Regions from separate parts of the Kitasatospora azatica KCTC 9699 genome, predicted to be linked through region 1. Evidence: riboswitches for the same ligand, from Rfam matches in the RefSeq annotation. Region 1 holds a riboswitch; the other holds the start of a gene.

What was found. A riboswitch is a leader RNA that binds a small molecule or an ion and turns the genes downstream of it on or off. The one in region 1 is predicted to bind glycine.
Region 2: it holds a riboswitch for glycine, as region 1 does, so the genes downstream of both, gcvT (glycine cleavage system aminomethyltransferase GcvT) here and gcvP (aminomethyl-transferring glycine dehydrogenase) in region 1, are expected to answer to the same signal.

Annotation. Positions count from the first base shown of each region.
Region 1 is NZ_JQMO01000003.1:970,579-984,738, reverse strand. It holds gene BR98_RS15505 (DNA polymerase IV) at 1-958, shown strand, start outside; gene BR98_RS15500 (MFS transporter) at 1,076-2,566, opposite strand; gene BR98_RS37070 (PRC and DUF2382 domain-containing protein) at 2,750-3,880, opposite strand; glycine riboswitch at 4,048-4,153, shown strand; glycine riboswitch at 4,155-4,282, shown strand; gene gcvP (aminomethyl-transferring glycine dehydrogenase) at 4,385-7,285, shown strand; gene BR98_RS15485 (DUF5999 family protein) at 7,356-7,547, opposite strand; gene BR98_RS15480 (hypothetical protein) at 7,876-8,448, opposite strand; gene BR98_RS15475 (glutamate-cysteine ligase family protein) at 8,766-10,268, shown strand; gene BR98_RS15470 (CPBP family intramembrane glutamic endopeptidase) at 10,348-11,139, shown strand; gene BR98_RS15465 (PhzF family phenazine biosynthesis protein) at 11,150-11,986, opposite strand; gene BR98_RS15460 (YegP family protein) at 12,087-12,278, opposite strand; gene BR98_RS15455 (PNPOx family protein) at 12,360-12,764, opposite strand; gene BR98_RS15450 (hypothetical protein) at 12,803-14,160, opposite strand, start outside.
Region 2 is NZ_JQMO01000003.1:1,566,123-1,580,282, reverse strand. It holds gene BR98_RS17780 (ABC transporter substrate-binding protein) at 1-1,607, opposite strand, end outside; gene BR98_RS17775 (ABC transporter permease) at 1,683-2,681, opposite strand; gene BR98_RS17770 (enhanced serine sensitivity protein SseB C-terminal domain-containing protein) at 2,920-3,675, opposite strand; gene BR98_RS17765 (enhanced serine sensitivity protein SseB) at 3,820-4,578, opposite strand; glycine riboswitch at 4,668-4,770, shown strand; gene gcvT (glycine cleavage system aminomethyltransferase GcvT) at 4,920-6,038, shown strand; gene gcvH (glycine cleavage system protein GcvH) at 6,116-6,496, shown strand; gene glyA (serine hydroxymethyltransferase) at 6,574-7,842, shown strand; gene BR98_RS17745 (L-serine ammonia-lyase) at 7,989-9,356, shown strand; gene BR98_RS17740 (ATP-binding protein) at 9,444-9,986, opposite strand; gene BR98_RS17735 (L,D-transpeptidase) at 10,082-11,314, opposite strand; gene BR98_RS17730 (L,D-transpeptidase) at 11,502-12,776, opposite strand; gene glgX (glycogen debranching protein GlgX) at 13,013-14,160, shown strand, end outside.

The DNA of each region.
Region 1 (14,160 bases):
CTCGAAGCTGATGGCCAAGATCGCCTCCGAGCAGGCCAAGCCCAACGGCCTGGTGCTGGTGACGCCGGGTCAGGAGCGCGCGGTGCTCGGCCCGATGTCGGTGCGGGCGCTGCCCGGGGTCGGTCCGGCCACCGAGCAGGCGTTGCGCCGGGCCGGGCTGCTCACCGTGGCGGAGGTCGCCGAGCAGTCCGAGGACGAGTTGATGCGCCTGCTCGGCAAGGCCCACGGCGCCGGCGTGTCGCTGATGGCCCGCGGCCTGGACGAGCGCGAGGTGGTACCGGACCGGGACGCCAAGTCGGTCTCGGTGGAGGACACCTACGAGGTGGACCTGGCCGATCGCGATCGGATCCTGCACGAGCTGGACGAGCTGACCGCCCGCTGCGTGCGCCGTCTCAGGGCCGCCGGGCGGTCGGGGCGGACGGTGGTGATCAAGGTGCGGCGGTTCGACTTCAGCACCCTGACCCGGTCCGAGACGCTGCGCGGGCCGACCGACGACGAGCGGGTGATCGCCGCCACCGCGCGCCGGCTGGCCGCTCAGGTCAACCTCACCGGGGGCATCCGGCTGCTCGGGGTCGGGGTCTCCCAACTGGCCGAGTACACCCAGGAGGACCTCTTCGCGCATGCGGCCGAAGCAGAGGCGGCGGAAGCGGAGGCGGCGGAGGCGGAGATCGCTGCGCAGGCCGATGCGGATTCCTCGGGGCCCGAGCCGGAACCCGCCGCCGAACCGCTGCCGACCGCTTCGGCCGCCCAGCCGGTGCGGTGGCGGATCTGGCTCCCGGGTCAGGACGTGACGCACGAGGAGTACGGCCCGGGTTGGGTGCAGGGCAGCGGGGTGGGCCGGGTCACGGTCCGCTTCGAGACGCCGTACTCGCCGCCGGGGCGGGTACGGACCTTCCCGGTCGACGATGCGGCGCTGACGCCGTCGGACCCGCTGCCGCTGAGGCAGCGCCCGGAATAGCCGTCGCCCCCGTCCGGGCTTTCCGAACGGGGGCGACGGGGGTCCCCGGGTGCCGCCGATCCCTGGGCGGCACTCAGCGGACGGCTCCCCCAGCCTTCGGCCGGGAGGAGCCCAGCGTCAGGCGCTGGTCCTGGCGGGCTCGGCAGCGGCGTCGCTCGGCTGAGCGGCGGCCTCGACCGGAACCGGGGCGGGCCGGACGGTGCGGATCGCGAACGGGACGACGGCGGCGATCACGCACATCACGGCGGCCACCCAGTAGGCGTGCTGGTAGGCCTGCAGGGTCGGCAGCTGGATCGGGATCGGCAGGTGCTTGATGGTGTCGCCGGTGAGGATCGCGCCCATCACGGCGGTGCCGATCGCGCCACCGACGGTGCGCAGCACCGCGTTCATGCCGTTGGCGATGCCGCTCTGCTCGGCCGGGACGGCGCCGTTGATGTAGGCCGGCATGGCCGCGTAGGCCAGGCCCACGCCGAGGCCGAAGATCGCCGAAGCGAAGTAGATGTCACCCTCGGCGCTGTGCCGCACGGCCAGGTAGGCCATCGAGACGAAGCCGAGCAGGCCACCGAGGACCAGCGGCAGGCGCGGGCCGCGGCGGGCGATCAGCAGGGCGCCGACCGGGGCGGCGGCCATCGAGCCGAGCGCGGAGGGCAGCAGCATCACACCGGCGTGCAGCACGGTGGCGGTGAAGCCGTAGTGCGCGAGCTTGGCCGGGGTCTGGGCGAAGTTGCTGATCACCAGGAAGGAGCCGTACATCCCGAAGCCGATCAGCAGGCCGGAGATGTTGGTGAAGGCGACGGCCGGACGGGCCATCATCTTCATGTCCACCAGCGGGTGCTTGACCTTGACCTCGATGATCCCCCAGACCAGGGCGACCACGGCGGCGACGGCGAACAGGCCCAGCGTCTTGTTGGAGGTCCAGCCCCACTCGTTTCCGCGGCTGACCGCGATCAGCAGGGCGGAGAGCCAGCCGGCCAGGGTGAGCGCGCCCAGCGGGTCGGCGCCGCCGGCCTTGTCGACCACCGGGTCCTGCGGGACCCGCCAGATGACCAGGGCGACGGCGATCAGGCCGAAGATCAGGCCCATCCAGAAGATCGACTTGTAGTCCCAGTGCTCCAGCAGCAGACCGGTGGCGACCAGGCCGAGACCGCTGCCGACGCCCATCGAGGCGCTGATCGCGGCGACGCCGCCGGTCACCTTGTGCCGGGGCAGCTCGTCGCGGACGATGCTGATCGCCAGCGGCAGCACGCCACCGCCGGCGCCCTGCAGCACTCGGGCCAGCACCAGCAGGCCGAAGGAGTGGGTGGCCACGGCCAGCCCGGAGCCCAGCACCAGGCCGGACAGCGAGATCAGCAGCATCGGCTTGCGGCCGCGCAGGTCGCCGAAGCGGCCGAGCAGCGGGGTGAGCACGGCGGCCGAGAGCAGGTTGGCCGTCATCAGCCAGGTGATGTTGGAGCCCGAGACGTGCAGCTCCTTGGCCAGCGACGGCAGGATCGGCACCACGGCGGTCTGGATCACGCTGTAGGCCAGCATCGCCAGCACGAGGGCGGGCAGCACCCGGGCACTGCTCGGGTTCACGGCCGTGGCGGCGGGCTTGGCTGCCTCACTCACGGATGGCTCCTTCAGGGACGGGCTCTGGCGGCCTGTCAGGCTGCTTCAAGCCAGCGATAGTCAATGTGCTGAAGTAACCATGCCGAGAAGTGCTTCAGTTTGTCAAATATCTATCGCTGAAGCTTTGGGCAGGACGTCGGCCCGGAACCCGCGCCTGCGGGGTCCGGGCCGGAACGGCGCTGCTCAGCCCGTGGTCTTGGCGGCCTGAGTCTGCGACTGAGCCTGGGACTGAGTCGGAGCCTGGGCATGGGCATGGGCATGGGCCTGGGCCTGGGCCTGGGCCTGGGTATGGGGCTGGGGCTGGGCGTGGGTGCTGCCGGGGTCATCCGCGGGCGTGGTGCTGTCGTGGATCTCCACCTGCTCACGACGCAGCTCGTCCTTGATCACCTTCTCCTCGGTGTACCGCTCCACCACCAGTCGCACCCGCTCCAGCGGCGCGGTGAACTTGCGCACGGTCGGCCGTTCCTCGTGCAGCGTCACCTCCTCCACCGCCTCGGCGATCTCCTGCGCCGAGAGCGAGGACCGCTCCGCCTCGCCGACCGCGACCCGCTCCACCCGGACCCGCTCGCGCACCACCTCGACCCGGCGCTCCACCGGCTCGGTCACCACGTACTTGTGCATCCGGGCGGTGCCCAGCACATGCCACTCGTTGGTGATCTCCAGCCGCTCCTCGCGCAGGGTCAGCTCGATCGGGTCGGGCGGCGGCATGGTGGCGGTGCCCTCGGCGGCGGCCGGCTTGGCCGCGGCCGCGTGCACCGGGTCGGGGGTCGGCGTCGGGGTGGGCACCGGCTGGGGTTCCCGCTCGACCGGCTTGTCCAGGCCGATGGTGGTCGCCATCGGCGTGGTGGTGGTCTGGGTGGGGGTGGCCGCGTGGGTGGTGGTCGCGGCCGTCGGCCGGTTCGCGGTGGTGGTCGCGGCGCCGGCGGCGACGCCGAAGTCCATGTCCCGCGCGGTGTTCGAGGTGGCGGGCGTGTTGTTCGCGGCGGTCGGTCGGTCGGCGCCGGGCGAGTCCAGACCGTAGTACCGGTACAACTGCAGCTCCTGGGCGGGCGAGAGGTGCTGACCGACCCCGAAGTCCGGCGACTCCTTGATCAGCGACTTGTCGTAGGGCACGCGCAGTTCCTCGCCGGAGAACTCGCTCGTGGTCAGTGGGACGAAGGCGTCCCGGCCGAAGATCCCGGTGCGCACGGCCGCCCATTCGGGCTCGCCCGTCGCGTCGTCGAGGTAGACCTCGTCCACCGTGCCGATCTTGTCGCCGTTCCGGTCGACGGCCTTGTGCCCGATCAGGTCTCGGGGGTCGATGTCGGTCTGCACGCTTTCCTCCTGGTGCTACTACTTTCGATTCACACCAAAAGGCACCAAGCGGACAACGGCCAGCCGAACGCCGCCGTACGGGCTGGTCATGGGCCGTCCGGGGGAGTGCGATCGATCACCTGCCCGGTCACTGCGGGGGCCCGCGCTGGTACCCTTGGCGCGACCGCCGAACCCGCTCGGGAGAGTCCCCACCTCTTGGATTCCAAGGGCGTGAGGCGCCGAAGGAGCAACTCCTCCCCGGAATCTCTCAGGCATCCGTACCGTGTGGGATAGGTCACTCTGGAAAGCAGGGCAGGACCTCCGGCGAGGGAGCCGGTGGACCCCACCCTCACCGACGGTGCAAGCCGGCGGGGCATCAGCCCCGTGCGGGCGAAGCTCTCAGGTCCCGATGACAGAGGGGGAGGCCTGACGGCTCGTCCGCTGCAGGTCCGTCCGCTCCCCACGGCGGCGAGGCTCACGGCGTGCGCGCCCCCGCCGGTCCGTGACCAGGAGGCCTCGACCACCATGACTGCCCAGCCGACCGCCGGTCGTCCCCGCAGCTCCGCGACCCTCGCCGAACTCGAAGCGGCCAGCCCGTTCGAGTCGCGCCACATCGGCCCCGACGCCGCCGCCCAGGCGAAGATGCTCGCCCAGGTGGGCTACGGCTCACTGGCGGAGCTCTCCACCGCCGCCGTCCCCGAGGCGATCCGCAGCATCACCGGCCTGGACCTGCCGGCCGGCCGCAGCGAGGCCCAGGTCCTGGCCGAGCTGCGCGAGCTGGCCGGCCGCAACCAGGTGCTCACCCCGATGATCGGGCTGGGCTACTACGGCACCTTCACCCCGCCGGTGATCCTGCGCAACGTCATGGAGAACCCGGCCTGGTACACCGCCTACACCCCGTACCAGCCGGAGATCTCGCAGGGCCGGCTGGAGGCGCTGCTCAACTTCCAGACCCTGGTCTCCGACCTGACCGGCCTGCCGACCTCCGGCTCCTCGCTGCTGGACGAGGGCACCGCGGCCGCCGAGGCGATGGCCCTGGCCCGCCGGGTCACCAAGGTCAAGGGCGGTGTCTTCCTGGTCGACGCCGACACGCTGCCGCAGACCATCGCGGTGATCAAGACCCGCGCACTGCCGACCGGCGTCGAGGTGGTCGTCGCCGACCTCTCCGCCGGCATCCCGGCCGAGGTGGTCGAGCAGGGCGTCTTCGGCGTGCTGCTGCAGTACCCGGGCGCCTCCGGCGCGGTGCGCGACCTGACCGCCGTGATCGAGCAGGCGCACGGCCTGGGCGCGATCGTCGCGGTCGCCGCCGACCTGCTGGCGCTCACCCTGCTCAAGTCGCCCGGCTCGCTCGGCGCCGACATCGCCTGCGGCACCTCGCAGCGCTTCGGCGTGCCGATGGGCTTCGGCGGCCCGCACGCCGGCTACCTCTCGGTGCGCGCCGAGTACGCCCGCTCGCTGCCCGGCCGCCTGGTCGGCGTCTCGGTGGACGCCGACGGCCACCGCGCCTACCGGCTGGCGCTGCAGACCCGCGAGCAGCACATCCGCCGCGAGAAGGCCACCAGCAACATCTGCACCGCCCAGGTGCTGCTCGCCGTGATGGCCTCGATGTACGCCGTCTACCACGGCCCCGACGGCCTGGCCGACATCGCCCACCGCACCCACCGCTACGCCGCCGCGCTGGCCGAGGGCCTGCGGGCCGGCGGCGTCGAGCTGGCCCACCAGGCCTTCTTCGACACCGTCACCGCCAAGGTCCCGGGCCGGGCCGCCGAGGTCGTGGTCGCCGCCCGAGGCGAGGGCGTCAACCTGTACCAGGTCGACGCGGACACCGTCTCGATCTCCTGCGACGAGACCACCACCCGCGAGCACCTGGCCGCCGTCTGGACCGCCTTCGGGGTGGCCGGCGCGGAGGTGGCCGAGGCCGCCGACACGCTGCCCGCCGAGCTGCTGCGCGAGGACGAGTACCTGACCCACCCGGTCTTCCACAGCCACCGCTCGGAGACCGCGATGCTGCGCTACCTGCGCCGCCTCTCGGACCGGGACTACGCGCTGGACCGCGGCATGATCCCGCTCGGCTCCTGCACCATGAAGCTCAACGCCACCACCGAGATGGAGGCGGTCACCTGGCCGGAGTTCGGCCAGCTGCACCCCTTCGCCCCGATCGAGCAGGCCCAGGGCTACCTGACGCTGATCCGCCAGCTGGAGCAGCAGCTGGTCGAGGTCACCGGCTACGACGCCGTCTCGATCCAGCCGAACGCCGGCTCGCAGGGCGAGTTCGCCGGCCTGCTGGCGGTGCGCGCCTACCACCACGCCAACGGCGACGTCCAGCGCGACGTCTGCCTGATCCCCGCCTCGGCGCACGGCACCAACGCCGCCTCCGCGGTGATGGCCGGCATGCGGGTGGTCGTGGTCAAGACGCTGACCGACGGCGACGTGGACGTCGAGGACCTCAAGGCGAAGATCGAGCAGCACCGCGAGCAGCTCGCCGTGCTGATGGTCACCTACCCGTCCACCCACGGCGTGTTCGAGACCCAGATCACCGAGATCTGCGGCCTGGTGCACGAGGCCGGCGGCCAGGTGTACGTGGACGGCGCCAACCTGAACGCGCTGGTCGGCCTGGCCAAGCCGGGCAAGTTCGGCGCCGACGTCTCGCACCTCAACCTGCACAAGACCTTCTGCATCCCGCACGGCGGTGGCGGCCCGGGCGTCGGTCCGGTCGCGGTGCGCGCGCACCTGGCGCCGTACCTGCCCAACCACCCGCTGCAGAGCGAGGCGGGCCCGGCCACCGGCGTCGGCCCGATCTCGGCCGCCCCGTGGGGCTCGGCCGCGATCCTGCCGATCTCCTGGGCGTACGTGCGGCTGATGGGCGGCGAGGGCCTCAAGCGCGCCACCCAGGTCGCGGTGCTGAACGCCAACTACATCGCCAAGCGCCTCGCCCCGCACTTCCCGGTGCTGTACACCGGCCCCGGTGGCCTGGTCGCGCACGAGTGCATCATCGACCTGCGCCCGCTCACCAAGGAGACGGGGGTGACCGTGGACGACATCGCCAAGCGCCTGATCGACTACGGCTTCCACGCCCCGACCATGTCCTTCCCGGTGGCCGGCACGCTGATGATCGAGCCCACCGAGTCCGAGGACCTGCACGAGATCGACCGCTTCTGCGACGCGATGATCGAGATCCGTGCGGAGATCGACAAGGTCGGCTCGGGCGAGTGGGCCGCGGACGACAACCCGCTGCGCAACGCCCCGCACACCGCCGCCACGCTGGCCGGCGACTGGGCGCACGGCTACTCGCGCCACGACGCGGTCTTCCCCGCGGGCGTCAACCCGGCGGACAAGTACTGGCCGCCGGTGCGCCGGATCGACGGCGCCTACGGCGACCGCCACCTGGTCTGCTCCTGCCCGCCGCTGGACGAGTACGGGGTCTGACGGGATTGACGAAGTCCCCTGCGGCACTGCCGCAGGGGACCTCGTCGTGTTCGCGCCGGTAGGGCGGCGGTCAGGCGGCGATCACCAGGGAGCGGCGGGGCGCGATCACCCGGCCGTCCGGCAGCAGCTCGCCGGTGTCCTCGAAGAGCAGGACCCCGTTGCAGAGCAGGCTCCAGCCCTGCTCGGGGTGGCGGGCGACCGGCTCGGCCGCCTCACGGTCGGCGGACTCGGCCGACGGGCACTCAGGTCGGTGCTGGCACATCGTTGTACCTCGCTTCACTCAACGATCCACGCCCCCCGCAGTGGCACTCAGGTGTGAACCCGCGCGTCTGTGGGTAGGAAGGTGGTCCTTCCACGCTGGGTCCCAGTGTCGGCGTCGGTGGGCCCTCGCGCAGCGGTTTCGGTGACATGTGCCACAACTGTGGCCCAGAGATCACCCATTCAGATGGTTGGCGGCGGTTTTGGGGCACCGAAAGGGCCACCCGGCCCTGACCTGGCCGGGTGGCTGCGGGGTAGTCCATCGGGGTGAGGCGGTCGTTCTCCGGTGAAGACTGGAGGCTGAAGGCCACCGCTCGGGCGGAGGCCTTCTCTCAGGCGAACGCCGTCACTCTGGCCGACGGCCGGGTGAGCAGGGCGAGCAGCTGGTCGGCCGGATAGGCGTGGTGCGCGGTGATGCCCAGTGGGGCGGGCGCCAGCGGCAGCAGCAGGTCGCCCTCGGGGTCGGCCTCGGTGGCGTGCAGCCACAGCGCGGTGGCGTAGTGGTCCGGCATCGACAGCAGCCGGGCCTGGAAGAGGGTGCGGCTCGGCTGGACCAGCTGCCAGGCCTCGGCCAGCGCCTGCACGGTGGAGTCCAGGTAGGGGCCGGCGGCGAAGTGCGCGAAGGTGTGGCCCTCGGTGGACTTCACCACCTCGGCGGCCGCCAGCACCGCGCCGCCGTGCTTGACCAGGAACCGCCAGCCCGTCCGGGGCGCTGCGGCCAGCGCGCGCGCCGTCGCGGTACCCGGCGGCAGCTGATGGACTGCCAGCGGATGGGACGGCAGCAGCGGGCCGGTGGTACTGCGTAGCGCCGCCGCGCCGGACTGCCGCAGGGCGGCCTCCGAGGTCAGGGCGGCCAGCACGGCCCGTAGGGCGCTGGGCGGGGGCTGAGGTGTCTGCAAGGTCATGGCGGGTCGCCTCTCCGTGCGAGATCGGCGTGCGAAGGCGGCATACCGGCGTGGCGCGAAGGGCCGGGTCCGGTTGGGCGTGATCGCGGGGCTGGGCGCGCGAGGGGGCTCCGCGGCAAGCGATGAGTGCAGCGCGGAGTCTACTCGAACAAGTGCGCAGGGTGACCTGTTTATCACCTTCTGTCGTGCACGGCAAGTCGGGAGGGAGGTGAGAAATCGTCAGATCCCTTGTGCCGCACGGCATTACCCGGAGTCGGGTATCGATCTTCCGGGTGGGCATGATGCAGGGCACGGTGTCTCGGCCTGAGGGGGTATCCATGGGGGAGAAGGTCATCGCGACCCGAGCCGATCTGTCCGATCGGCAGCAGTACCGGCGCAAACTGCAGTCCTGCCAGGAGGCGCTGGAGCGGATGCTCCGGGAGGGGCGGTTCGACCGCCCGCGGGCGGTGCTCGGCCTGGAGATCGAGCTCAACCTCGCCGACGAACAGGGCCTGCCGCTGCTGCGCAACGAGCAGGTGCTCGCCGCGATCGCCTCCGCCGACTTCCAGACCGAACTGGGCCAGTTCAACATCGAGGTCAACATCGCGCCACACCGGCTGAGCGGCCACGTCTTCGAGGAACTGCGCGAGGAGCTGGACATCGGGCTGCGCTACGCCGACCGGCGGGCCGCCGAGGCCGGCGCCCGGATCGTCATGGTGGGTGTGCTGCCGACCCTGGACCTGGCCCACACCGGGCTGGACGCGATGTCCCACAACAACCGCTACAGCCTGCTCAGCGACCAGATCATGGCGGCCCGCGGCGAGGACATCGCGCTGGACATCGAGGGCGTGGAGCGCCTGGAGCTGGAGTCGGTGACCATGGTGGCCGAGGCGGCCGCGACCTCGCTGCAGCTGCACCTGCAGGTCACCCCGGACCGGTTCGCCCCGGTCTGGAACGCCGCCCAGGCGATCGCCGCCGTCCAGGTGGCGCTGGGCGCCAACTCGCCGTTCCTGTTCGGCCGCGAACTGTGGCGGGAGACCCGCCCGGTCCTCTTCCAACAGGCCTGTGACACCCGTTCGGCCGAGCTCAAGGCCCAGGGCGTGCGCCCCATCACCTGGTTCGGGGAGCGCTGGGTGAACTCCGCGCTGGAGCTCTTCGCCGAGAACCTGCGCTACTTCCCGGCCCTGCTGCCGATCTGCGACGACGAGGACCCGGCCAAGGTGCTCGCCTCCGGCGGCATACCGCGGCTCGCCGAGATGCGACTGCACAACGGCACCGTCTACCGCTGGAACCGCCCGGTCTACGACGTCGCCGACGGCGTCCCGCACCTGCGGGTGGAGAACCGTTGCCTGCCGGCCGGCCCGACGGTCGTCGACACGCTGGCCAACGCCGCCTTCTACTACGGACTGGTCCGGGTGCTCGCCGAACAGCCCAGGCCGATCTGGAACAAGCTGCCGTTCGCCAAGGCCGACGAGAACTTCCACACCGCCGCCCGCTACGGCATCGACGCCTCGGTGCACTGGCCGCGCCAGGGCCGCGGCGCCCGCGGCGCCCTGACCGAGGTGCCGGTGGTCGACCTGGTGCTCGGCGAGCTGCTGCCGCTGGCCCACCAGGGGCTGGACGAGTGGGGCGTGCAGCCCGCCGACCGGGACCGCTACCTCGGCATCATCGAGCAGCGCTGCCTGCGCCGCACCAACGGCGCCAACTGGCAGGCCGCCACCGTGCACCAGCTGCGCGAGCGGTACGGGATGGACCGGGCCACCGCGCTGGCCACCATGACCCGCCGGTACATGGAGCTGTCCCGGGCCGGGGAGCCGGTGCACACCTGGCCGGTGGGGTGAGGGCTGCGTTTCGGCCGGTGGGGCGCGCTGCGTTCAGGGGCAGGCTCAGCACGGTGTGACAAGATGATCCGCCATGACGATGGCACCTCCCGCACAGCCCGCGAACACCCTGCCACCCGGTGACCGCGGGCGCCGGCTGCTCGGCGCGGAGCTGCTCATCGTGCTCGGCCTCTCGCTCGGCGCCAGCGGGATCGGCGCACTGATCAGCTTCACCGACTCGCTCACCCAGAACGTCGCGCTCTCCCACCAGACCGCCGCGCTCAACACTTCCGCGGCCCCCGGCCGCCCGTGGATCGACCTGGCCTGGCAGCTCTACTACATCTGCCGCGGCCTGATGCCCGTGGTGCTGGTCGGCTACCTGCTGATCCGCGAGGGCACCTCACTGCGGGTGCTCGGCTTCGACCTGCGACGCAAGCTCGCCGACCTCGGGCGCGGCGCGGCCGTGGCCGCCGTGATCGGCGGCAGCGGCCTGGCGCTCTACTTCGGCTCGCGGGCGGCCGGCTTCAACCTCACCGTGGTGCCCTCCGGGTTGCCCGACGTCTGGTGGCGGATCCCGGTCCTGATCCTCTCCGCCTGCCAGAACGCGGTGCTGGAGGAGGTGGTGGTGCTCGGCTACCTGATCCGCCGACTCGACCAGCGCGGCTGGGGGGCCGTGGCGGTGCTGCTGACCAGCGCGGCGGTGCGCGGCTCGTACCACCTCTACCAGGGGATCGGCGGGCTGGTCGGCAACATGGTGATGGGGGCGGTCTTCGTCCTGCTGTACCGGCGCTGGGGGCGGGTGATGCCGCTGGTGGCGGCGCACGCGCTGATCGACACGGTGGCCTTCGTGGGGTACGCGCTGCTGCACGGGCACGTGGGATGGCTCAACTGAGGAGGCCGGCTCAGGGCGTGCTGTGCAGGGTGCCGGTCAGCACCGTGACGGCGCGGCCCGAGAGCAGGACCCGGTCGCCGCGCAGCTCGCAGTGGACCAGGCCGCCGCGCGCCGAGGCCTGGTACCCCGTCAGCTCGGTACGGCCCAGGCGCTCGGCCCAGAACGGGGCCAGCGCGGTGTGCGCGCTGCCGGTCACCGGGTCCTCGGCCACCCCGGCGGCGGGCGCGAAGTAGCGCGAGACGACCTGGTAGCCCTCGCTCGGATCCTCGGCCCGGGCGGTGACCACGATGCCCCTGGCCCGCTGCCGGGTGACCGCGGCCAGGTCCGGGGCCAGGCCGCGGACCGCGTGCTCGCTGCGGACCTCGGCGACCAGGATGTCCAGCGGGCCGGTGGTGCGGCAGCTCAGCACCGTTGTCCCGAGCGCCTCCTCCAGCCCGTCGGGGATCTCGGCCGCGGCCAGGCGCGCGGCCGGGAAGTCCAGACTGATCATCGAGTCCGCGCGCGGCGTCGCGGTGAGTACGCCGCTCAGCGAGCTGAACCGGATCGGCCCTTCGGGCGCCAGGCCGTGGGCGCGCAGCGCATGCGCGGCCGCGAGGGTGCCGTGGCCGCAGAGCGGGACCTCGGTCATCGGGGTGAACCAGCGCAGCGCCCAGTCGGCCTCGTCCCGGTCGGTGCTCGGCAGCACGAAGGCCGTCTCCGAGAGGTTCATCTCGCGCGCGACCTGACGCAGCCAGCGCTCCTGCGGCCACTGCTCCCGGGGCCACTGCTCGCCCGTCAGCAGACAGACGGCGGCCGGGTTGCCGGCGAACGGGCGATCCGTGAAGGCGTCGATGATCGAGATGCGCATTCCGTGAGCGTAGACGCTGTCGGTCCGCGCCGGGCAGGGCCAATGACCGACGAGTGGCCTGGACCGCCACGGGTCCAGGCCACTCGGTCGAGTCGACCTGCTACGCCGGGCTAGCCGCCGTCTCCTGCACCTGGGCGTAGGGAGCGAGCTTGCGGAGCGACTCGATGTTCTTCAGCAGCGATTCCCTGGTCTCGTGCGCGTCGCCGACCACGACGACCGCACCGTTGCTCGCCTTGAGCCGGAACCGGTGCATGCCGCTCTCGTCGGTGTAGAGCTCGAACTTGCCTGCCATGGGGATGGTCCTCTCACTATGGTTGCCCCCTTCTGACGCACGGTAGGCGGTCGGTGACGGGTGCGCATGTCGGACGGTCCGTCAGGGACGGGGCGTTGGTGTTGAGGTCCGCGCCTTCGTCCTGTCGGGAGGGCCGGGCGGGGCGCCGGCGGTGGACAGCAGGCCGCCGGTCAGCAGGCGGCCGGTCAGCGGCTCGGGTCGGATGCGGGTCGACACCTGGCCGGGCAGCTGCGAACCGGTGGGGACCGAGGCCCGGCAGCCGGGCTCGTCCCCAGGTGAATCCTCGGTCGCGTCCGCGTGCCCGAGCACGGTGACGCTCCAGTCGCTGCCGTCCGCTTCGCCGACCTCGCCTGCTTCGAAGGCGACCAGCGCGCCGGAGACCGCGCGGACGAGCTCGGAGCGGGCGTCGGCCCGCAGCAGCACACTGCCGGCGTCGTTCACCGGCCGGATCGCCGACCACGACGGCGACGCAACCCTCGACAGCACCTGCCGAGGGTCTGGCAGGTGCTGTCCCTGATGGATCGTCAGCCAGTGGGCGAGGCAGTGCTGTTCGGCGTCTGCTTGGCCACCGATCGGGTGATGATGGGCCATTCGTTGTGGTACTGCTTGAACGGCAGGTCCTTCTCGAGCAGCGGAGTGCCGAGGACGGCGATGCGCGCCATGACGGCTCCCGTCACGTCGAGGCCGCCGTAGAGGCCGGCCGTGCCGGTGACGGTGGGAGCGGCGCCGCTGCTGTCGATGCTGACCTCGCCGTTCACCGCCGCCCGCAGGTACGGCTCGACGGTCGCCTTCACGCCCAGGCTGTCGTAGAGCGCGACGGACCCGTCCGCGACCAGGCCGCTGCGCACGTTGGCGGAGCCGGTGAACCTGGCCTTGACCGGGGAGACCTTGGTGGTGACCGGTTCGGTCGCCGAGGTCCAGCCGGCCGCCTTGGTGTAGTCGGCGTGGATCGCCCAGGCGCCGTCGAGCTGCTGCGTGGTGTCGACGGTGACGGTGCCGTCGGCACTGACCTCGGCGTAGACGGTCAGGTTGAGGGTGATCACGACGGGCACCGAACCGACCATCACCGTCGGGGTGGCGGTGAGGGTGGCGATCGGGATCTTCACCTGGCCGGTGGAGCCGGAAAGGCTCGCGGTGAGGTGCCAGTTGGCGTGCGCGCCGAGGTCGAAGCCGACCTTGGCCTGGTCGGCGCCGAGGATGCCGGTGGTGCCGTGGTAGGAGAAGGTCACGCTGGGGTCGAGTTCCAGCGAGCCGCTGAGGGTGGCCGTGGCCCCGCCGGGCAGCGGGATGCTGTCGTTCGCGTCCAGCTCGAGGGCGGCCGAGGCGGAGCCGCTGCCGCCGTCGGGCTTCGGGACGTAGGAGGCCTTGAGGTCCTTGAGCTTCGGGGTGACCTGGATCTTGTGCGGGTCGAGCGCGCTCTTGATGTCGGCCCAGGTCCGGCCGAGCAGTTCGGAGATGGTGGCCGGGCGGGTGCTGGCCACCACCTTGCCATTGGCGGCCGGCTTGACGTCGGTGATGGCGAGCAGGGCTCCGTGCGGCGCGGCGGCCGACGGCGGGCTGTCGATCAGCTGGCCGGGCCGGACGGCAGCGGCGGCCGCCGCCGAGCCGGCCGGGCTGGGGGTGGCCGCTGCCGAGGTGGCCGGGTCGGGGCTGGCTGCTGCCGTCCGGGCCGGGCTGGGCGTTCCCGGGCCGGGCGTGCCCGAACTGGGCGCTCCTGGGTTGTCGGCGACGGTGAGGACGGCCTTGCCGCTCGCCTGGTCGTAGGAGTCCAGCTTGAGGTCGGGGGTGGCGGCTGCGGTGGGTGTTCCGGACGGAACCGCGCCGGTAGACGCCTGGTTCGGCGCGGACACCGGAGCCGGGGTCGGAGTGGTGGCGGTGGGGC
Region 2 (14,160 bases), 600 kb from region 1:
GCGCCCTGGTCGGTGTTGGTCGCGGCGTCGTCGATCAGCTTGTTGACCGCCGGGTCGTTGAGCTGCGACAGGTTGCTGTTGCCGGAGTCCTTGATCGCCCGACCGTCGACGATCTGCTGCAGGAAGCCGTAGCCGGTCGGCCAGTCGGCGCCCCACTGCATCATCATCAGGCCGACGCCCTTGGAGTTGATGAAGTTCGGCACACCCGCGTAGTCGGAGAAGTACTTGCCCTGCGGGAACTGCTGGATCTCGGCGTCGATGCCGATCGCCTTCAGCTGGCTCTGGATCGCGGTGGCCGCGGCCACCTCGGCCTTGCGCTCGGTGCGGGCGGTGAGGACGGTCTTGAAGCCGTCCGCGTGGCCACAGGCCTTCAGGGCGTCCTTGGCCTTGGCCGCGTCACCCTTCTGACCGGGGGTGGCGTAGGTGTCGAAGGCCACCTGGCCCGGGATGTCCGGGGGCAGCACCGTGGAGGCGATCTGACCGCGGATCGGGCCGCCCTCGGCGGTCTGCACCGCGACCTTGTCGATCGCGAGCTGGACGGCCTTGCGGCAGTCCACGTTGTCGAACGGCGCCTGGTGGCTGTTGATCGCCATGTAGACCAGCCGGCCGCCGTAGGCGTTGTCGGTCTTCGCCTTCAGCTTGGGGTCGGTCAGGATCTTCGCCTGGGTCTGCGGGTCGACGCCGCCGCCGACCAGGTCGACCTGGGCGTTACCGGCGATCAGGTCCTGGTCGATGGTGGCCTGGTCGATGTTCATCTTGAGCACGATCTTGTCCGCCAGCTGCTTGCGCAGCGGGTCGGTGCTCGCGTCCCAGCTGGTGTTGGGCACCAGGGTGGCGCCCTTGCCGTCCTCGTAGGACTGGAACTTGTAGGAGCCGCTGGAGACGATGTGCTTCACGTAGCCGGCGCCGTCGTCCTTGGGCTGCGGGACCGGGGCCGTCTGCGGGGCGCTCACCAGGTAGTCGAAGTCCGCGAACGGGTGCTTCAGGTGGAAGACCACGGTGGTGTCGTCCGGGGTCTCGATCGACTTCAGGCCGTCGGGGCTCTTGTCGTCGTACGGACCCGCGTACGGGGTCGCGTTGTCGACCAGCAGCTCGTTGAAGTACGTCGGGCCGTTGGAGTTGACCTTGGGAGCGAAGTTGGAGCGCTCCACCGCGTACTTGACGTCCTTGGAGCTGATCGCGGTGCCGTCGTCGTACTTCAGGCCGGCGCGCAGGTGGTAGGTCCAGGTCAGACCGTCGGCGCTGACCTGGCCCATGCCCGAGGCCAGGTCCGGGACCAGCTTGTTGCCGTCCTTGCCCGCGCCGGGCTGGAAGGTGGTGAGCGGACGCGCGTACAGCCGCGAGAAGTTGTAGATGTACGAGTAGTAGGTGTTGCCCGGGTCCAGTGAGTCCGGGGTGCCCTTCATCTCATAGGTGACCGTGCCGCCCTTGTGGTCCGAGACGTTCACGATGCCCTTGGTCGCGGCGTCGGCACCGGTGGCGGCGGAGCCGCCGGAGGAGCCGCCCGACGGGCTGGCGGACCCCTTGCCGCTGCTTGAGCAGCCGCTCACCACCAGCGCGGCGGTAGCGACCGCCGCGGCCAGGGCGAGGGTACGAGATCGGCGCATTGCAGGATCAACCCCTTTAAAACGGATGGTGGGCGGGTGTGACAGGTGGACGCAGTGACTGCGCGTGGGGGTAAGTCAGTTGCTGCGCGGGTCGAGCGCGTCGCGCAACCCGTCGCCGAGCAGGTTGAAGGCGAGCACGGTGACGAAGATCGCCAGGCCCGGGACCACCAGGTAGGCGGGATCCACCTGGTAGTAGTTGATCGCGTCGTTCATCATGCCGCCCCAGGAGGCCTGCGGGGCCTGGACACCGACGCCGAGGAAGCTGAGCGCCGCCTCGAAGAGGATGTTGGTCGGGATCAGCAGGGTCGAGTAGACCAGGATCGGACCGACCAGGTTCGGCAGCAGTTCCTTGAACAGGATGAACGGGCCGCGTGCGCCCAGCGAGCGGGCCGCGAAGACGAACTCGCGCTCCCGCAGCGAGAGCGTCTGGCCGCGCACGATCCGGCCCATGTAGGGCCAGTTGAAGAAGCCGATGACGAAGATCAGCACACCGATGTGCAGCGGCAGACCGTGCAGGCCGAAGGCGCCGGCCTGCAGCGAGGCCGAGATGGAGATCGCGAACAGCAGCAGCGGGAAGGCCAGGAAGGTGTCCATCACCCGGCTGATCGCCGCGTCCACCCAGCCGCCGTAGTAGCCGGCGATCACGCCGAGCACGGTGCCGATGGTGTTGGAGAGCACGGTGGCGCCGAAGGCGACCAGCAGCGAGACCCAGGAGCCCTCGACGATCCGGGCGAGCACGTCGCGGCCCTGCAGCGGGTCGACGCCCAGTGGGTGGCTGCCGCTCATGCCGCCGAACGAACCCAGCGGCAGACCACCGAGGTTGGCGTCCAGCAGATCCGGGTTCGGCGCGTTCGGGTCCAGCCCGAAGACCGCCTCGAGTGGCTTGGCCAGCACGGCCAGCAGCACCAGCAGGATCACCACGATGCCGCCGGCTACGGCCGCCTTGTCGCGCTTGAAGCGCGTCCAGGCGATCCGGCCGAGTGAGCGGCCTTCGATCCGGCTCTGCGGCACGCCGGAAGTGGCGGCTCCGGGGTCGCCCGGAGCGGGTGCGGTGGTGTCGATGGGTGTGGTCATGGGCAGGTGGCGTCCCCTCGCCGACGATGGTCGGCCCAAGGCGGCCCGCGGACAGGCATGACTGGTCAGGTCCTGGTCAGAGCCTGTGTGTCATGCCGCCCCGGCTGCTCGGCTGGTGCGGTGCGCAGAACTCTTCACGTTCACTACAGCCCCGCGCCAGCCCCCACTGATGAAAGATGCCCGACTGTGATCTACCGATATCCGAGATCGCTAAACCGACGATGTGTCAGTCTCCCGGTCAGCGACCGGGCCAAGGCTGCTGCGGCCAGCCCTGCTGGGGGTAGCCGTAGCCGGTCGGGTGCGGCGTGGGGGTGGCCTCGCGGTGGTAGAACGGCCGGGAGTTGGCGCGCATCCACAGCGCCACCGGGTCGAACTCGTCACTCATCGCCACCGTGGAGACGGCCAGCCCGGGCGGGGCCTGCGAGATCGCCCGCTGCATCAGCGCGCGCACCGCTTCCACCGCCGGCGGCGAAGTGTCGTAGAGCTCGAGGCCGATGGCCAGATAGGCTTCGCCCACGACCGGCCGCACCCAGGCCCGGCGCAACGCCCGCACCGGACGCACCGACGGCGCCTGGTGCTGCAGCAACCCGAAGAACTGCTCGGTGCCCGGCAGTTGCGGATCACTCAGCTGCAGCGGGCCGGCCGGCAGCCGCTCCAGACCGGCCGCCACCCGGCGCAGGTCGGCCCAGGGCACGCCGACTCCGCCGCCCGGGGCGTGCGGGTTGAGCCACAGGCCCCAGCGGGTGCGGTAGAGGGTGGCGGCGATCTCCCGCCCGGAGATCACCTCGTGGGCCCTGGTCCAGCCACTGGCGGCCAGTTGCTCCGGCGAGGTGGCGGCCGGCGCGTAGCCGTGCCCGCCGATGTCCATGTTCCCGTACTGCGCGTCCGGACTGCCGGGCGTACCGTGCCACAGCAGCATCCAGACCCGCCCCTCGGCGAGGGTGCGCAGCAGGTGCTCGTAGGCGTCCCAACGCTCCGGGACGACCTGCTGCAAGGCGCGTTCCAGGATTCCGGGCTGCTTCCACTCGTGATCAGGGGTCCCCGGGGCAGGTCCCCACGGTCCGGGCCCGCCGCCTGCCGCTCCCGTTGTCACCGCACCCGCCCCTCTCTCGACTCGCCCATCTCGCCCATCGCCCGGTCAGCCCCGCTCGTAGAACGGCCGGACCTGGTGCAGCATCCAGTCCACCACCGGGTCGGCCGCCAGGTCCAGCAGCACGATGTGCACGCCGCCGGGCAGCGGTGCGACACCCAGTGCCCGGCCCAGCGCGGCGTTGGCCTCCACCGGGTCGGCGGGCGCCGCCGGATCCAGTTGGACGCCCACGAAGAGCACCGTCGGCTCGCCCTCCACCGAGGCCAGCGCCCGACGGGCGGTCAGCACACCGGGCAGCACGGCCAGCTCGGCGCGCACCGCCTCCAGGAAGGCGACCGGCTCCTCGGCGGGCTCCGGCTCACGCAGCGCGACTCGGGCGCCCTCGGCCGGCGGCGCGCCGGGCTCGGTGCCCCAGCGGTCGCCCTGCGGGCCGCGGCGCAGCTCGCCGACGCCCTCCGGCGGCACCGGAAGGCCCACCGGGGCCTCGGGGTTGACCGCGATCCCGACCCCCAGCGGCAGGCCGCGGGCGAACTCCCAGACCGGGGCCACCGCGCAGGACAGGCCGGGGGCGTGCTTCAGGAACTGCTCCTCGGAGGAGAAGACCGGCACGTACGGGGCGCCGGCCAGCTCGAGGGTCGGCAGGTCCAGGCCCTGCCCGCTGGGGTCGGCGCCGACCGGCAGCGGGATCCACACCTGACTGCGGGCCAGCACCTCGATCACCCGTGGGGTGGCGCCGGGATCGCCGAGCGCGGCGGTGAGCACCTGCTCCAACTCGTTCGCGGGCCAGCCGCCACCCTGAATCTGCACGAGCAGAGCCTACCGAGCCCGACCCCCCTCCCGTCGGGCGGACCGGCATGCCATGATGTGCCCGCACGCGAAATTTCATACTGGCCGCTCGAACCCGCGCGGGAGAGTCCGGAGGTGCCACTCGGCACGGACCGGCGCCGAAGGAGCAAGTCCTCCCCGGAATCTCTCAGGCACCCCTACCGTGTGGGCGAGGCGAATCTGGAAAGTGGAACACGGCCGTGCCGTGCGCCCACCCACGGTGCAAGCCACGCCATTCTTGGTGCGGTGAAGCTCTCAGGTTGTGACGACAGACGGGGAGACTCCACCCCCGCATGTCCACATCCACGACCGGGAGTCCCTCCATGTCCCCCCGCCTGACCGCGCTCGACGCGCTGCACCGTGCCCTGGGCGCGACCATGACCGACTTCGCCGGCTGGGACATGCCGCTGCGCTACGGCAGCGAGCGCGAGGAGCACCTCGCCGTCCGCACCAAGGCCGGTCTCTTCGACCTCTCGCACATGGGCGAGATCACCGTCTCCGGCCCGCAGGCCGGCGAGCTGCTGGACCACGCGCTGGTCGGCTTCATCTCCGCGCTCGGCGTGCTGCGCGCCCGCTACACGATGATCTGTCGCGAGGACGGCGGGATCCTGGACGACCTGATCGTCTACCGGACCGCCGAGGACGAGTACATGGTGGTCGCCAACGCCTCCAACGCCCAGGTGGTGCTGGACGCGCTGGTCGAGCGCGCGGCCGGCTTCGACGCCGTGGTCCGCGACGACCGCGACGCCTACGCGCTGATCGCCGTCCAGGGCCCCGAGGCCAACGCGATCCTCTCCTCGGTCACCGACGCCGACCTGCCCGGCCTGAAGTACTACGCGCTGCTGCCCGCCACCGTCGCGGACAAGCAGGTCTGGCTGGCCCGCACCGGCTACACCGGCGAGGACGGCTTCGAGATCTTCTGCGCCCCCGCCGACGCCGAGCACCTGTGGCAGGCGCTGACCGAGGTCGGCGCCCCGCACGGCCTGGTGCCGGCCGGTCTGTCCTGCCGCGACACGCTGCGCCTGGAGGCCGGCATGCCGCTGTACGGCCACGAGCTGGACACCTCGCTGACCCCGTTCGACGCGGGCCTGGGCCGGGTGGTCCGGTTCGACAAGACCACCAACGGCGGCGAGTTCGTCGGCCGCAAGGCGCTGGAGGCGGCGGCCGCGCAGGCCGAGGCCAACCCGCCGCGCAAGCTGGTCGGCCTGGTCTCCGACGGCAAGCGGGTGCCGCGCGCCGAGTACGCCGTGGTCGACGCCGACGGCGCCGTGATCGGCCGGATCACCTCGGGTGCCCCCTCCCCCACCCTCGGCAAGCCGATCGCCATCGCCTACGTGGACGCCGCGCACGCGGCCCCCGGCACCGCCGTCGCGGTGGACGTGCGTGGCAAGCACGAGCCGGTCGAGGTCGTGGCGCTCCCGTTCTACAAGCGCGCCCGCTGAGAATCTGACCTTCTGTTGCCTGTCCGTTCAGCGGACCACTTCGGCATACCCGCTTCCATGTAATGGAGAATGAACCCATGAGCAACCCCCAGAACCTGCAGTACAGCAAGGAGCACGAGTGGCTGACCGCCGCCGACGCTGACGGGGTCTCCACGGTCGGCATCACCGAGCACGCCGCCGGCGCCCTCGGCGACATCGTCTACGTGGACCTGCCGTCCGTCGGTGACACCGTCACCGCCGGCGAGACCTGTGGCGAGCTCGAGTCCACCAAGTCGGTCAGCGACCTGTACTCGCCGGCCACCGGCGAGGTCGTCGAGGTCAACCAGGACGTCGTCGACGAGCCCGCCCTGGTCAACTCGGCCGCCTTCGAGGGTGGCTGGCTGTTCAAGCTCAAGGTCACCGACACCCCCGGGGACCTGCTGAGCGCCGACGAGTACACCGCCTTCACCGCCGGCTGACTCATCCGACGGGGCGGTCGCAGCGCGGCGGCCGCCCCCACTGGTCCACCCGCCCCGCCCCACGGGAAGACGCCACCATGACTGTTCTCAACCAGTCCCTGCACGCTCTCGACCCGGAGATCGCCGCCGCGGTCGACGCCGAGCTGCACCGTCAGCAGTCCACCCTCGAGATGATCGCTTCCGAGAACTTCGCCCCGGTGGCGGTCATGGAAGCCCAGGGCTCGGTGCTGACCAACAAGTACGCCGAGGGCTACCCCGGCCGCCGCTACTACGGCGGTTGCGAGCACGTCGACGTGGTCGAGCAGATCGCGATCGACCGGATCAAGGCGCTGTTCGGCGCCGAGGCCGCCAACGTGCAGCCGCACTCCGGTGCCCAGGCCAACGCCGCCGCGATGTTCGCGCTGATCCAGCCGGGCGACACCATCCTGGGCCTGAATCTGGCCCACGGCGGTCACCTGACCCACGGCATGAAGATCAACTTCTCCGGCAAGCTCTACAACGTGGTGGCCTACCACGTGGACGAGCAGACCAACCTGGTGGACATGGAGGAGGTCGAGCGCCTCGCCAAGGAGCACCAGCCCAAGCTGATCATCGCCGGCTGGTCCGCCTACCCGCGCCAGCTCGACTTCGCCGAGTTCCGCCGGATCGCCGACGAGGTCGGTGCCCTGCTGATGGTCGACATGGCGCACTTCGCCGGTCTGGTCGCGGCCGGTCTGCACCCGTCCCCGGTCCCCTACGCGGACGTGGTCACCACCACCACCCACAAGACCCTGGGCGGCCCGCGCGGTGGCGTGATCCTCTCCAAGGCCGAGTGGGCCAAGAAGATCAACTCCGCGGTCTTCCCCGGCCAGCAGGGCGGCCCGCTGGAGCACGTGATCGCCGGCAAGGCGGTGGCCTTCAAGGTCGCGGCCTCCCCGGAGTTCAAGGAGCGCCAGGAGCGCACCCTCGAGGGCGCCAAGATCCTCGCCGCGCGCCTGCTGCAGGAGGACGCCAAGGCCGCCGGTGTCTCGGTGCTGTCCGGTGGCACCGACGTGCACCTGGTCCTGGTCGACCTGCGGCACAGCGAGCTGGACGGCCAGCAGGCCGAGGACCGGCTGCACGAGGTCGGCATCACGGTCAACCGCAACGCCGTCCCGAACGACCCGCGCCCGCCGATGGTCACCTCCGGCCTGCGGATCGGCACCCCGGCGCTGGCCACCCGCGGCTTCCAGGCCGAGGACTTCCGCGAGGTCGCGGACATCATCGCCGAGGCCCTGCTGCCCTCCTTCGACGAGGCCAAGGCCACCGCCCTCAAGGCCCGGGTCACCGCCCTCGCCGAGAAGTACCCGCTCTACCCGGAGCTCTAGCCTCCACCTCGGGCCCGTGGTCGACGTCACCCCCGTCGACCAGGCCCGATCCACCGGGGCACCGCGCACACTGGAACGTGAGCCGGTGCCCCGCGCCGTGTCTCTCCTTACCTTTCGGTCCACGAGACCAGACAAGGACGTCCCCCGTGGCCATCAGCGTCTTCGACCTCTTCTCCATCGGCATCGGCCCCTCCAGTTCGCACACCGTCGGCCCGATGCGGGCCGCCCGGATGTTCGCCCGCCGACTGCGCTCGGAGGGGCTGCTCGACCAGGTCGCTTCCGTCAAGGCCGAGCTGTTCGGCTCGCTCGGGGCGACCGGGCACGGCCACGGCACCCCCAAGGCGGTGCTGCTCGGACTGGAGGGCAACTCGCCGCGCACGGTGGACGTCGCCAAGGCCGACCTGGACGTCGAGCGGATCAAGGAGAGCAAGCAGCTCTCGCTGCTCGGCACCCACCGGATCGGCTTCGACCCCGACCTGCAGCTGGTGCTGCACCGCCGCCGCTCGCTGCCGTACCACGCCAACGGGATGACCCTGGTCGCCCACGACGCGGCCGGCACCCCGCTGCTGGAGAAGACCTACTACTCGGTCGGCGGCGGCTTCGTGGTCGACGAGGACGCGATCGGCGCGGACCGGGTGGTCCCCGACGACACCCAGCTGCGCTACCCCTTCCGCACCGGCGAGGAACTGCTGCGCCACACCCGGGAGACCGGCCTGTCGATCTCCGGCCTGATGCTGGAGAACGAGAAGGCCTGGCGCACCGAGGAGGAGATCCGGGCCGGCCTGCTGGAGATCTGGGCCGTGATGAAGGAGTGCGTCAGCGCCGGCATGACCCGCGAGGGCATCCTGCCGGGCGGCCTGAAGGTCCGCCGCCGGGCCGCCTCCGGTGCCCGCGCGCTGCGCGCCGAGGGCATAGGGCCGGCCAACGCCATGGAGTGGGTGACCCTGTACGCGATGGCCGTCAACGAGGAGAACGCCTCCGGCCAGCGCGTGGTCACCGCCCCGACCAACGGCGCGGCCGGCATCATCCCGGCCGTCCTGCACTACTTCCAGAACTTCATCCCCGGCGCCGACGAGGACGGCATCGTCCGCTTCCTGCTCGCGGCCGGCGCGATCGGCATGCTCTTCAAGGAGAACGCCTCCATCTCCGGCGCCGAGGTCGGCTGCCAGGGCGAGGTCGGCTCCGCCTGCTCGATGGCCGCCGGCGGCCTGGCCGAGGTCCTCGGCGGGTCCCCCGAACAGGTCGAGAACGCCGCCGAGATCGGCATCGAGCACAACCTCGGCCTCACCTGCGACCCGGTCGGCGGCCTGGTCCAGATCCCCTGCATCGAACGCAACGGCATGGCCTCCGTCAAGGCCGTCACCGCCGCCCGGATGGCCCTGCGCGGCGACGGCCGCCACCACGTCTCCCTCGACAAGGCGATCAAGACCATGAAGGAGACCGGCGCCGACATGAAGGTCAAGTACAAGGAGACCAGCCGCGGCGGCCTCGCCGTCAACGTCATCGAGTGCTGAACCACCGGATCGGATGAACGGTACGAAGGGCCTCCGCCGTGTGCGGGGGCCCTTCGGCGTTCGGGGCGAGGGGTTCAGGCGAGGGGTTCAGGCGACTCGTTCGCGGACCTTCAGCTCGAACCAGACGCCCTTGCCGCGGGGCAGCAGGTCGGCGCCCCAGCGGTCGGCGAGGGTGTTGACCACGACCAGGCCGTTGCCGTACTCGGCGCCGGGCTCGGCCACGATCAGGCAGGGCAGCGAGCGGGAGGAGTCGCGCACCTCGATCCGCAGCCAGCCGGGGCGGCGCAGCAGCTTGAGGCCGATGGTGCGGCCGCCGGTGTGGCGCACGGCGTTGGCCACCAGCTCGGCGGTGAGTAACTCGCCGACTTCGAGCAGGTTGTTCAGGCCCCAGGTGCGGAGCACCGAGAGCACCAGTCGGCGGGCCAGTGGGCCCGACTCGCCGCGCGAGGGCAGGCGGACCTCCTCGGTGCCCGCGGGGTCCCGCAGCCGGGGCAGCACGACCCGCTCCAGCTCCCACGGGGAGAGTCGTTCCAGGGCGGCCAGGGCCGACCGCCCCTCCCCTGAGGGACCGTCAGCGGCCAGGCCGCGCCCGAGATGTGATGACTGATCAACTTCGCCCCATCCCGCCATGCGCACCATCATTGCGGTTCGCAGCGGCCCATGTACGGACAATGACGAAACGATCACTATTCGATTGGCATATGACCGGTGTGCCCGGTGTTGCCCTACCAGGTGCTCCAGGGCATGTTCCAGCCGCTCAGGCCGTTGTCGGCCGCCACGGTCGCGCCCTTGGAGTTGACGACCTTCACGACATCTCCCACCTGTGCGGTGGCGTAGAACTTGGCCGCGGGGGTGTCGGTGCCGCCGGCGTCGCCGGGTGCGTCCTCCAGGCCGACGCAGCCGTGGCTGACGTTCTCCGAGCCGAAGGTGTCGTGCGAGGACCAGTTGTTGCCGTGCACGTAGGTGCCGGTGTCGGTCAGCCGCAGCGAGTGCGGCACCTGCAGGTCGTACTCGCCGGGCTTGAGGCCGGGCACCGAGGCAGAGGTCATGTGGGCGGTGTCCTCCCGAGCCTCGATCACCATGGTCCCGTTGTAGGTCGGGTGCTCGCTGGAGCCGGAGCTGATCGGGATGGTCTCGACCGTCTGGCCGTTCTTCTGCACGGTCATGGTGTGCGCGGCCGCGTCCACCGTGCTGATCCTGGAGTCCCCGATGGTGAAGGACTCGTCGCGGTCCGAGCCGCCGTAGACGCCCGGCGCCACCTCGACGCTCTTCAGCCGGATGTGCACCTTGACCGTGGTGCCGGACTTCCAGAAGTTCTCCGGGCGCAGGTCGAGCCGCCCGTTGCCCATCCAGTGGCCCTTGACCTGGGTGTTGTCGGGGGTCTCGAAGGTGATCGCCTTCTCGACGGCCTTGGTGTTCTGGATCTGCATGTGGAAGTCGAACGAGACGATCATGCCGACCCCGTAGGTGGAGCCGGTCACCACGTTGTCCGAGCTGCGCGAGGTCTGGCTGGGGGTCAGCGTGCTGAAGCTGCTGGTGGCGGTGGTGGAGACCCCGTTGGCGTCGGTGGCCTGGGCGTTGACCTGGTAGGAGCTGGCCACCGAGAGGCCGTTCGCCGGGACCCAGCTCAGCCCGTCCGGGGCGATGCTGCCCGGCACGGCCGCGCCGCTCTTGTCGGTGACCGCGACCTGGGTCAGCTTGCCGCTGGTCACCCCCACCTTGAGGGCGTTCGGCGCGGCGTCCTGGGTGCCGTCCTTGGGCTCGATGTCCACCACGGCCGCCGAGGTCTTCGGTGCGGCCGAGCTGGGCGGTGCGGCCGAGCCGCTGCCCCCGCTGCCGGCCGTCGCGCCCGGTGTGGCCGATCCGCTCGCGTTCGGCGTGCCGCCGCCACCGCACGCCGTCGCCAGCAGCAGGGTGGTCCCGACCGCCAAAGCCGCCCCCACGCGTATCGAGCGCATTCCTCTACTCCCCTTGCTCAGTCCGGTACTGCCTACACACGCGGCGAGCCGGCCGCCGGTTCCCGCCGAACGGACGATTCACCCGATTGTTACACCAACTGATGAAAAGCCCTGATGAAAAGACTCGGCCCGTACCAAGAACGCCTTGGCACGGGCCGCAGGTTGCCGCCGAACTGCTACGAACTGGTCACCAGGTGGTCCACGGCACGGTCCAGCCGCTCAGCCCGTTGCTGCCGCTGACCGTCTTGCCCTTGGAGTTCTTGATGATCACCACGTCGCCGATCATCGAGGAGTTGAAGAACTTGCCGGCCGTCGAACTGTCGTCGCCGCCCTTGGTGTTGGTGTCCTGCATGCTGATGCAGCCGTGGCTGGCGTTGGAGCTGCCGAAGGCGTTGCTCCAGTAGTTGCCGTGCACGTAGGTGCCGGTGTCGGTCAGCCGCATCGCGTGCGGCACGTCCGGCACGTCGTACTCGGAGCCGACGATGTTGGAGACGGTGGCGGAGTTCATCCGGGTCACCTTCTCCTTGCCCTCGATCACCATGGTCCCGTTCCAGGACGGGTTGTCGTCGTTGCCGGCGGTGATCGGTATCGTCTGCACGGCCTTGCCGTCGCGGGTGACCGTCATCTCGTGGGTGGCGGCGTCCGCGGTGGAGACCTGCGAGCGGCCGATGGTGAAGGACTCGTCGCGGTCCGAGCCGCCGTAGACGCCCGGCGCCACCTCGACGCTCTTCAGCTTGTAGTGGATGGTCACCTTGGTGAGCGGCTTCCAGTACTGCTGCGGACGGAAGTCCAGCCGGCGGCTGCTGAACCAGTGGCCCTTCACCTGGGTGCCGTCGGAGGCCTCGAAGGTGATGCCCTTGACGACGTCGTCCTTCTTGACGATGTCCTTGTTGAAGTTCACCGAGACGATCATCCCGACCCCATAGCTGGCGCCGGTCGAGATGTTGTCGTTGGAGGAGACCGTCTTCGCCGGGGTCAGCGTGGTGAAGGTGCTGTCCAGCGCGGACTGCAGCCCGGTCGCGTCCACCGCCTGGGCGTTCACCTTGTAGAGCATGCCGACCGCCAGGGTGCCGGACGGCGTCCAGGAGGAGCCGTCCGCCGCCAGCGTGCCCTGCACCGGGTTGCCGTCCTTGTCGGCCACCGCGACCTGGGTCAGCTTGCCGTTGGCCACCGAGACCTTGACCGCGCCGCTGGGCGGCACGTCCTGCGAGCCGTCCTTGGGGTCGACGCTGACCACGGCCGCCGAGAGCTTCGGCGAGGCCGGAGCGGCCGGTGAGGCGGCGGAGCCCCCGCTGCCGGCCGAGGCGTCGCTGGATCCGCCGGCCTTGGAGCTGTCGTCCGGCCCGCAGGCGGCGGCCAGCACCAGCACACCGCCCGTCAAGAGCGCGACGGCGGCGCGACGGGCCCCGATCCGGATCGTCCTGCTGCCTCTCGCGGCCTTCGCCGCCTGAACCGGCTCCACTGGGCGGCTCCCCTCCCGTTCGTTCCCTGGTCGGGCCCCGCACAGGGCCCGCGCGAGCGCAAGGATAACTGGGCCGTCTGAGTGAATCTTCGGCGGGAGGGGAGTGGCCGAGCAGTGAATGCCCTGCAGATCCGGTCCAGCCTTCAACAATCGGATTCCCCCTGGAACACGAGGGAACGATTCCACTCAACGGACATCAGCCCGTAACAGACCAGGCTCCTTCGGAGGGTGCGGGTATGACGGCACGGCAGGAACTGGAGCGCGGCCGGCCCGGCCCCGCGGCCGCGACCCTCCCCCAGCCTCCGGCCGGGGGTGCCCCCGAACCGCCGACCGGCCCTTGGCCCGGCAGCTGGCAGCCGCTCGGCGCCCGCTACCGGCACGGCGCCGACGGCAGCCACGGCACCAACTTCGCGCTCTGGGCGCCCGGCGCCGAGGCCGTGGAGCTCTGCCTCTTCGACGAGGACGGCGAGGAGACCCGGCACCCGCTGGCCGAGCAGACCTTCCAGACCTGGCACGGCTACCTGCCGGGGGTCGGCCCCGGCACCCGCTACGGCTACCGGGTGCACGGCCGCTGGGACCCGTGGACCGGCGCCCGGTGGAATCCGGCCAAGCTGCTGCTCGACCCGTACGCGCGGGCCGTGGACGGCGCCTTCACCGGCGACGCCGCCTGCTGCGGCGCGGTGCGCGACTGGCCCGAGGCCGAGGTGGCCGACACCGTCCGGGACAACCGCGACTCGGCGCCGTTCACCGCCCGCGGCGTGGTGGTGCACGACGACGACGACTGGTCCGACGACCGCAGGCCCAAGACGCCCTGGGCCGAGACCGTCCTCTACGAGCTGCACGTGCGCGGCTTCACCATGCGCCACCCCGGCGTGCCGCCCGAGCTGCGCGGCACCTACGCCGGCCTGGCGCACCCGGCCGCCGTGGAGCACCTGGTCGGCCTCGGGGTGACCGCCGTCGAGCTGCTGCCGGTCCACCAGTTCGCCAGCGAGGACTTCCTGGCCGGGCGCGGCCTGACCAACTACTGGGGCTACAACTCGATCGGCTGGTTCGCCCCGCACGGCGGCTACTGCGCCTCCGGCACCCGCGGCCAGCAGGTCGGCGAGTTCAAGCGGATGGTCCGGGCGCTGCACGCCGCCGGGATCGAGGTGATCCTCGACGTGGTCTACAACCACACCGCCGAGGGCGGCCCGCTCGGCCCGACCCTCTCGCTGCGCGGCATCGACAACGCCGGCTACTACCGGCTGGGCCGCAACCCGCGCGGCTACCAGGACTTCACCGGCTGCGGCAACACCCTGGACACCCGGCAGCCGCAGACCGTCCGACTGATCACCGACTCGCTGCGCTACTGGGCCGCCGAGATGGGCGTGGACGGCTTCCGCTT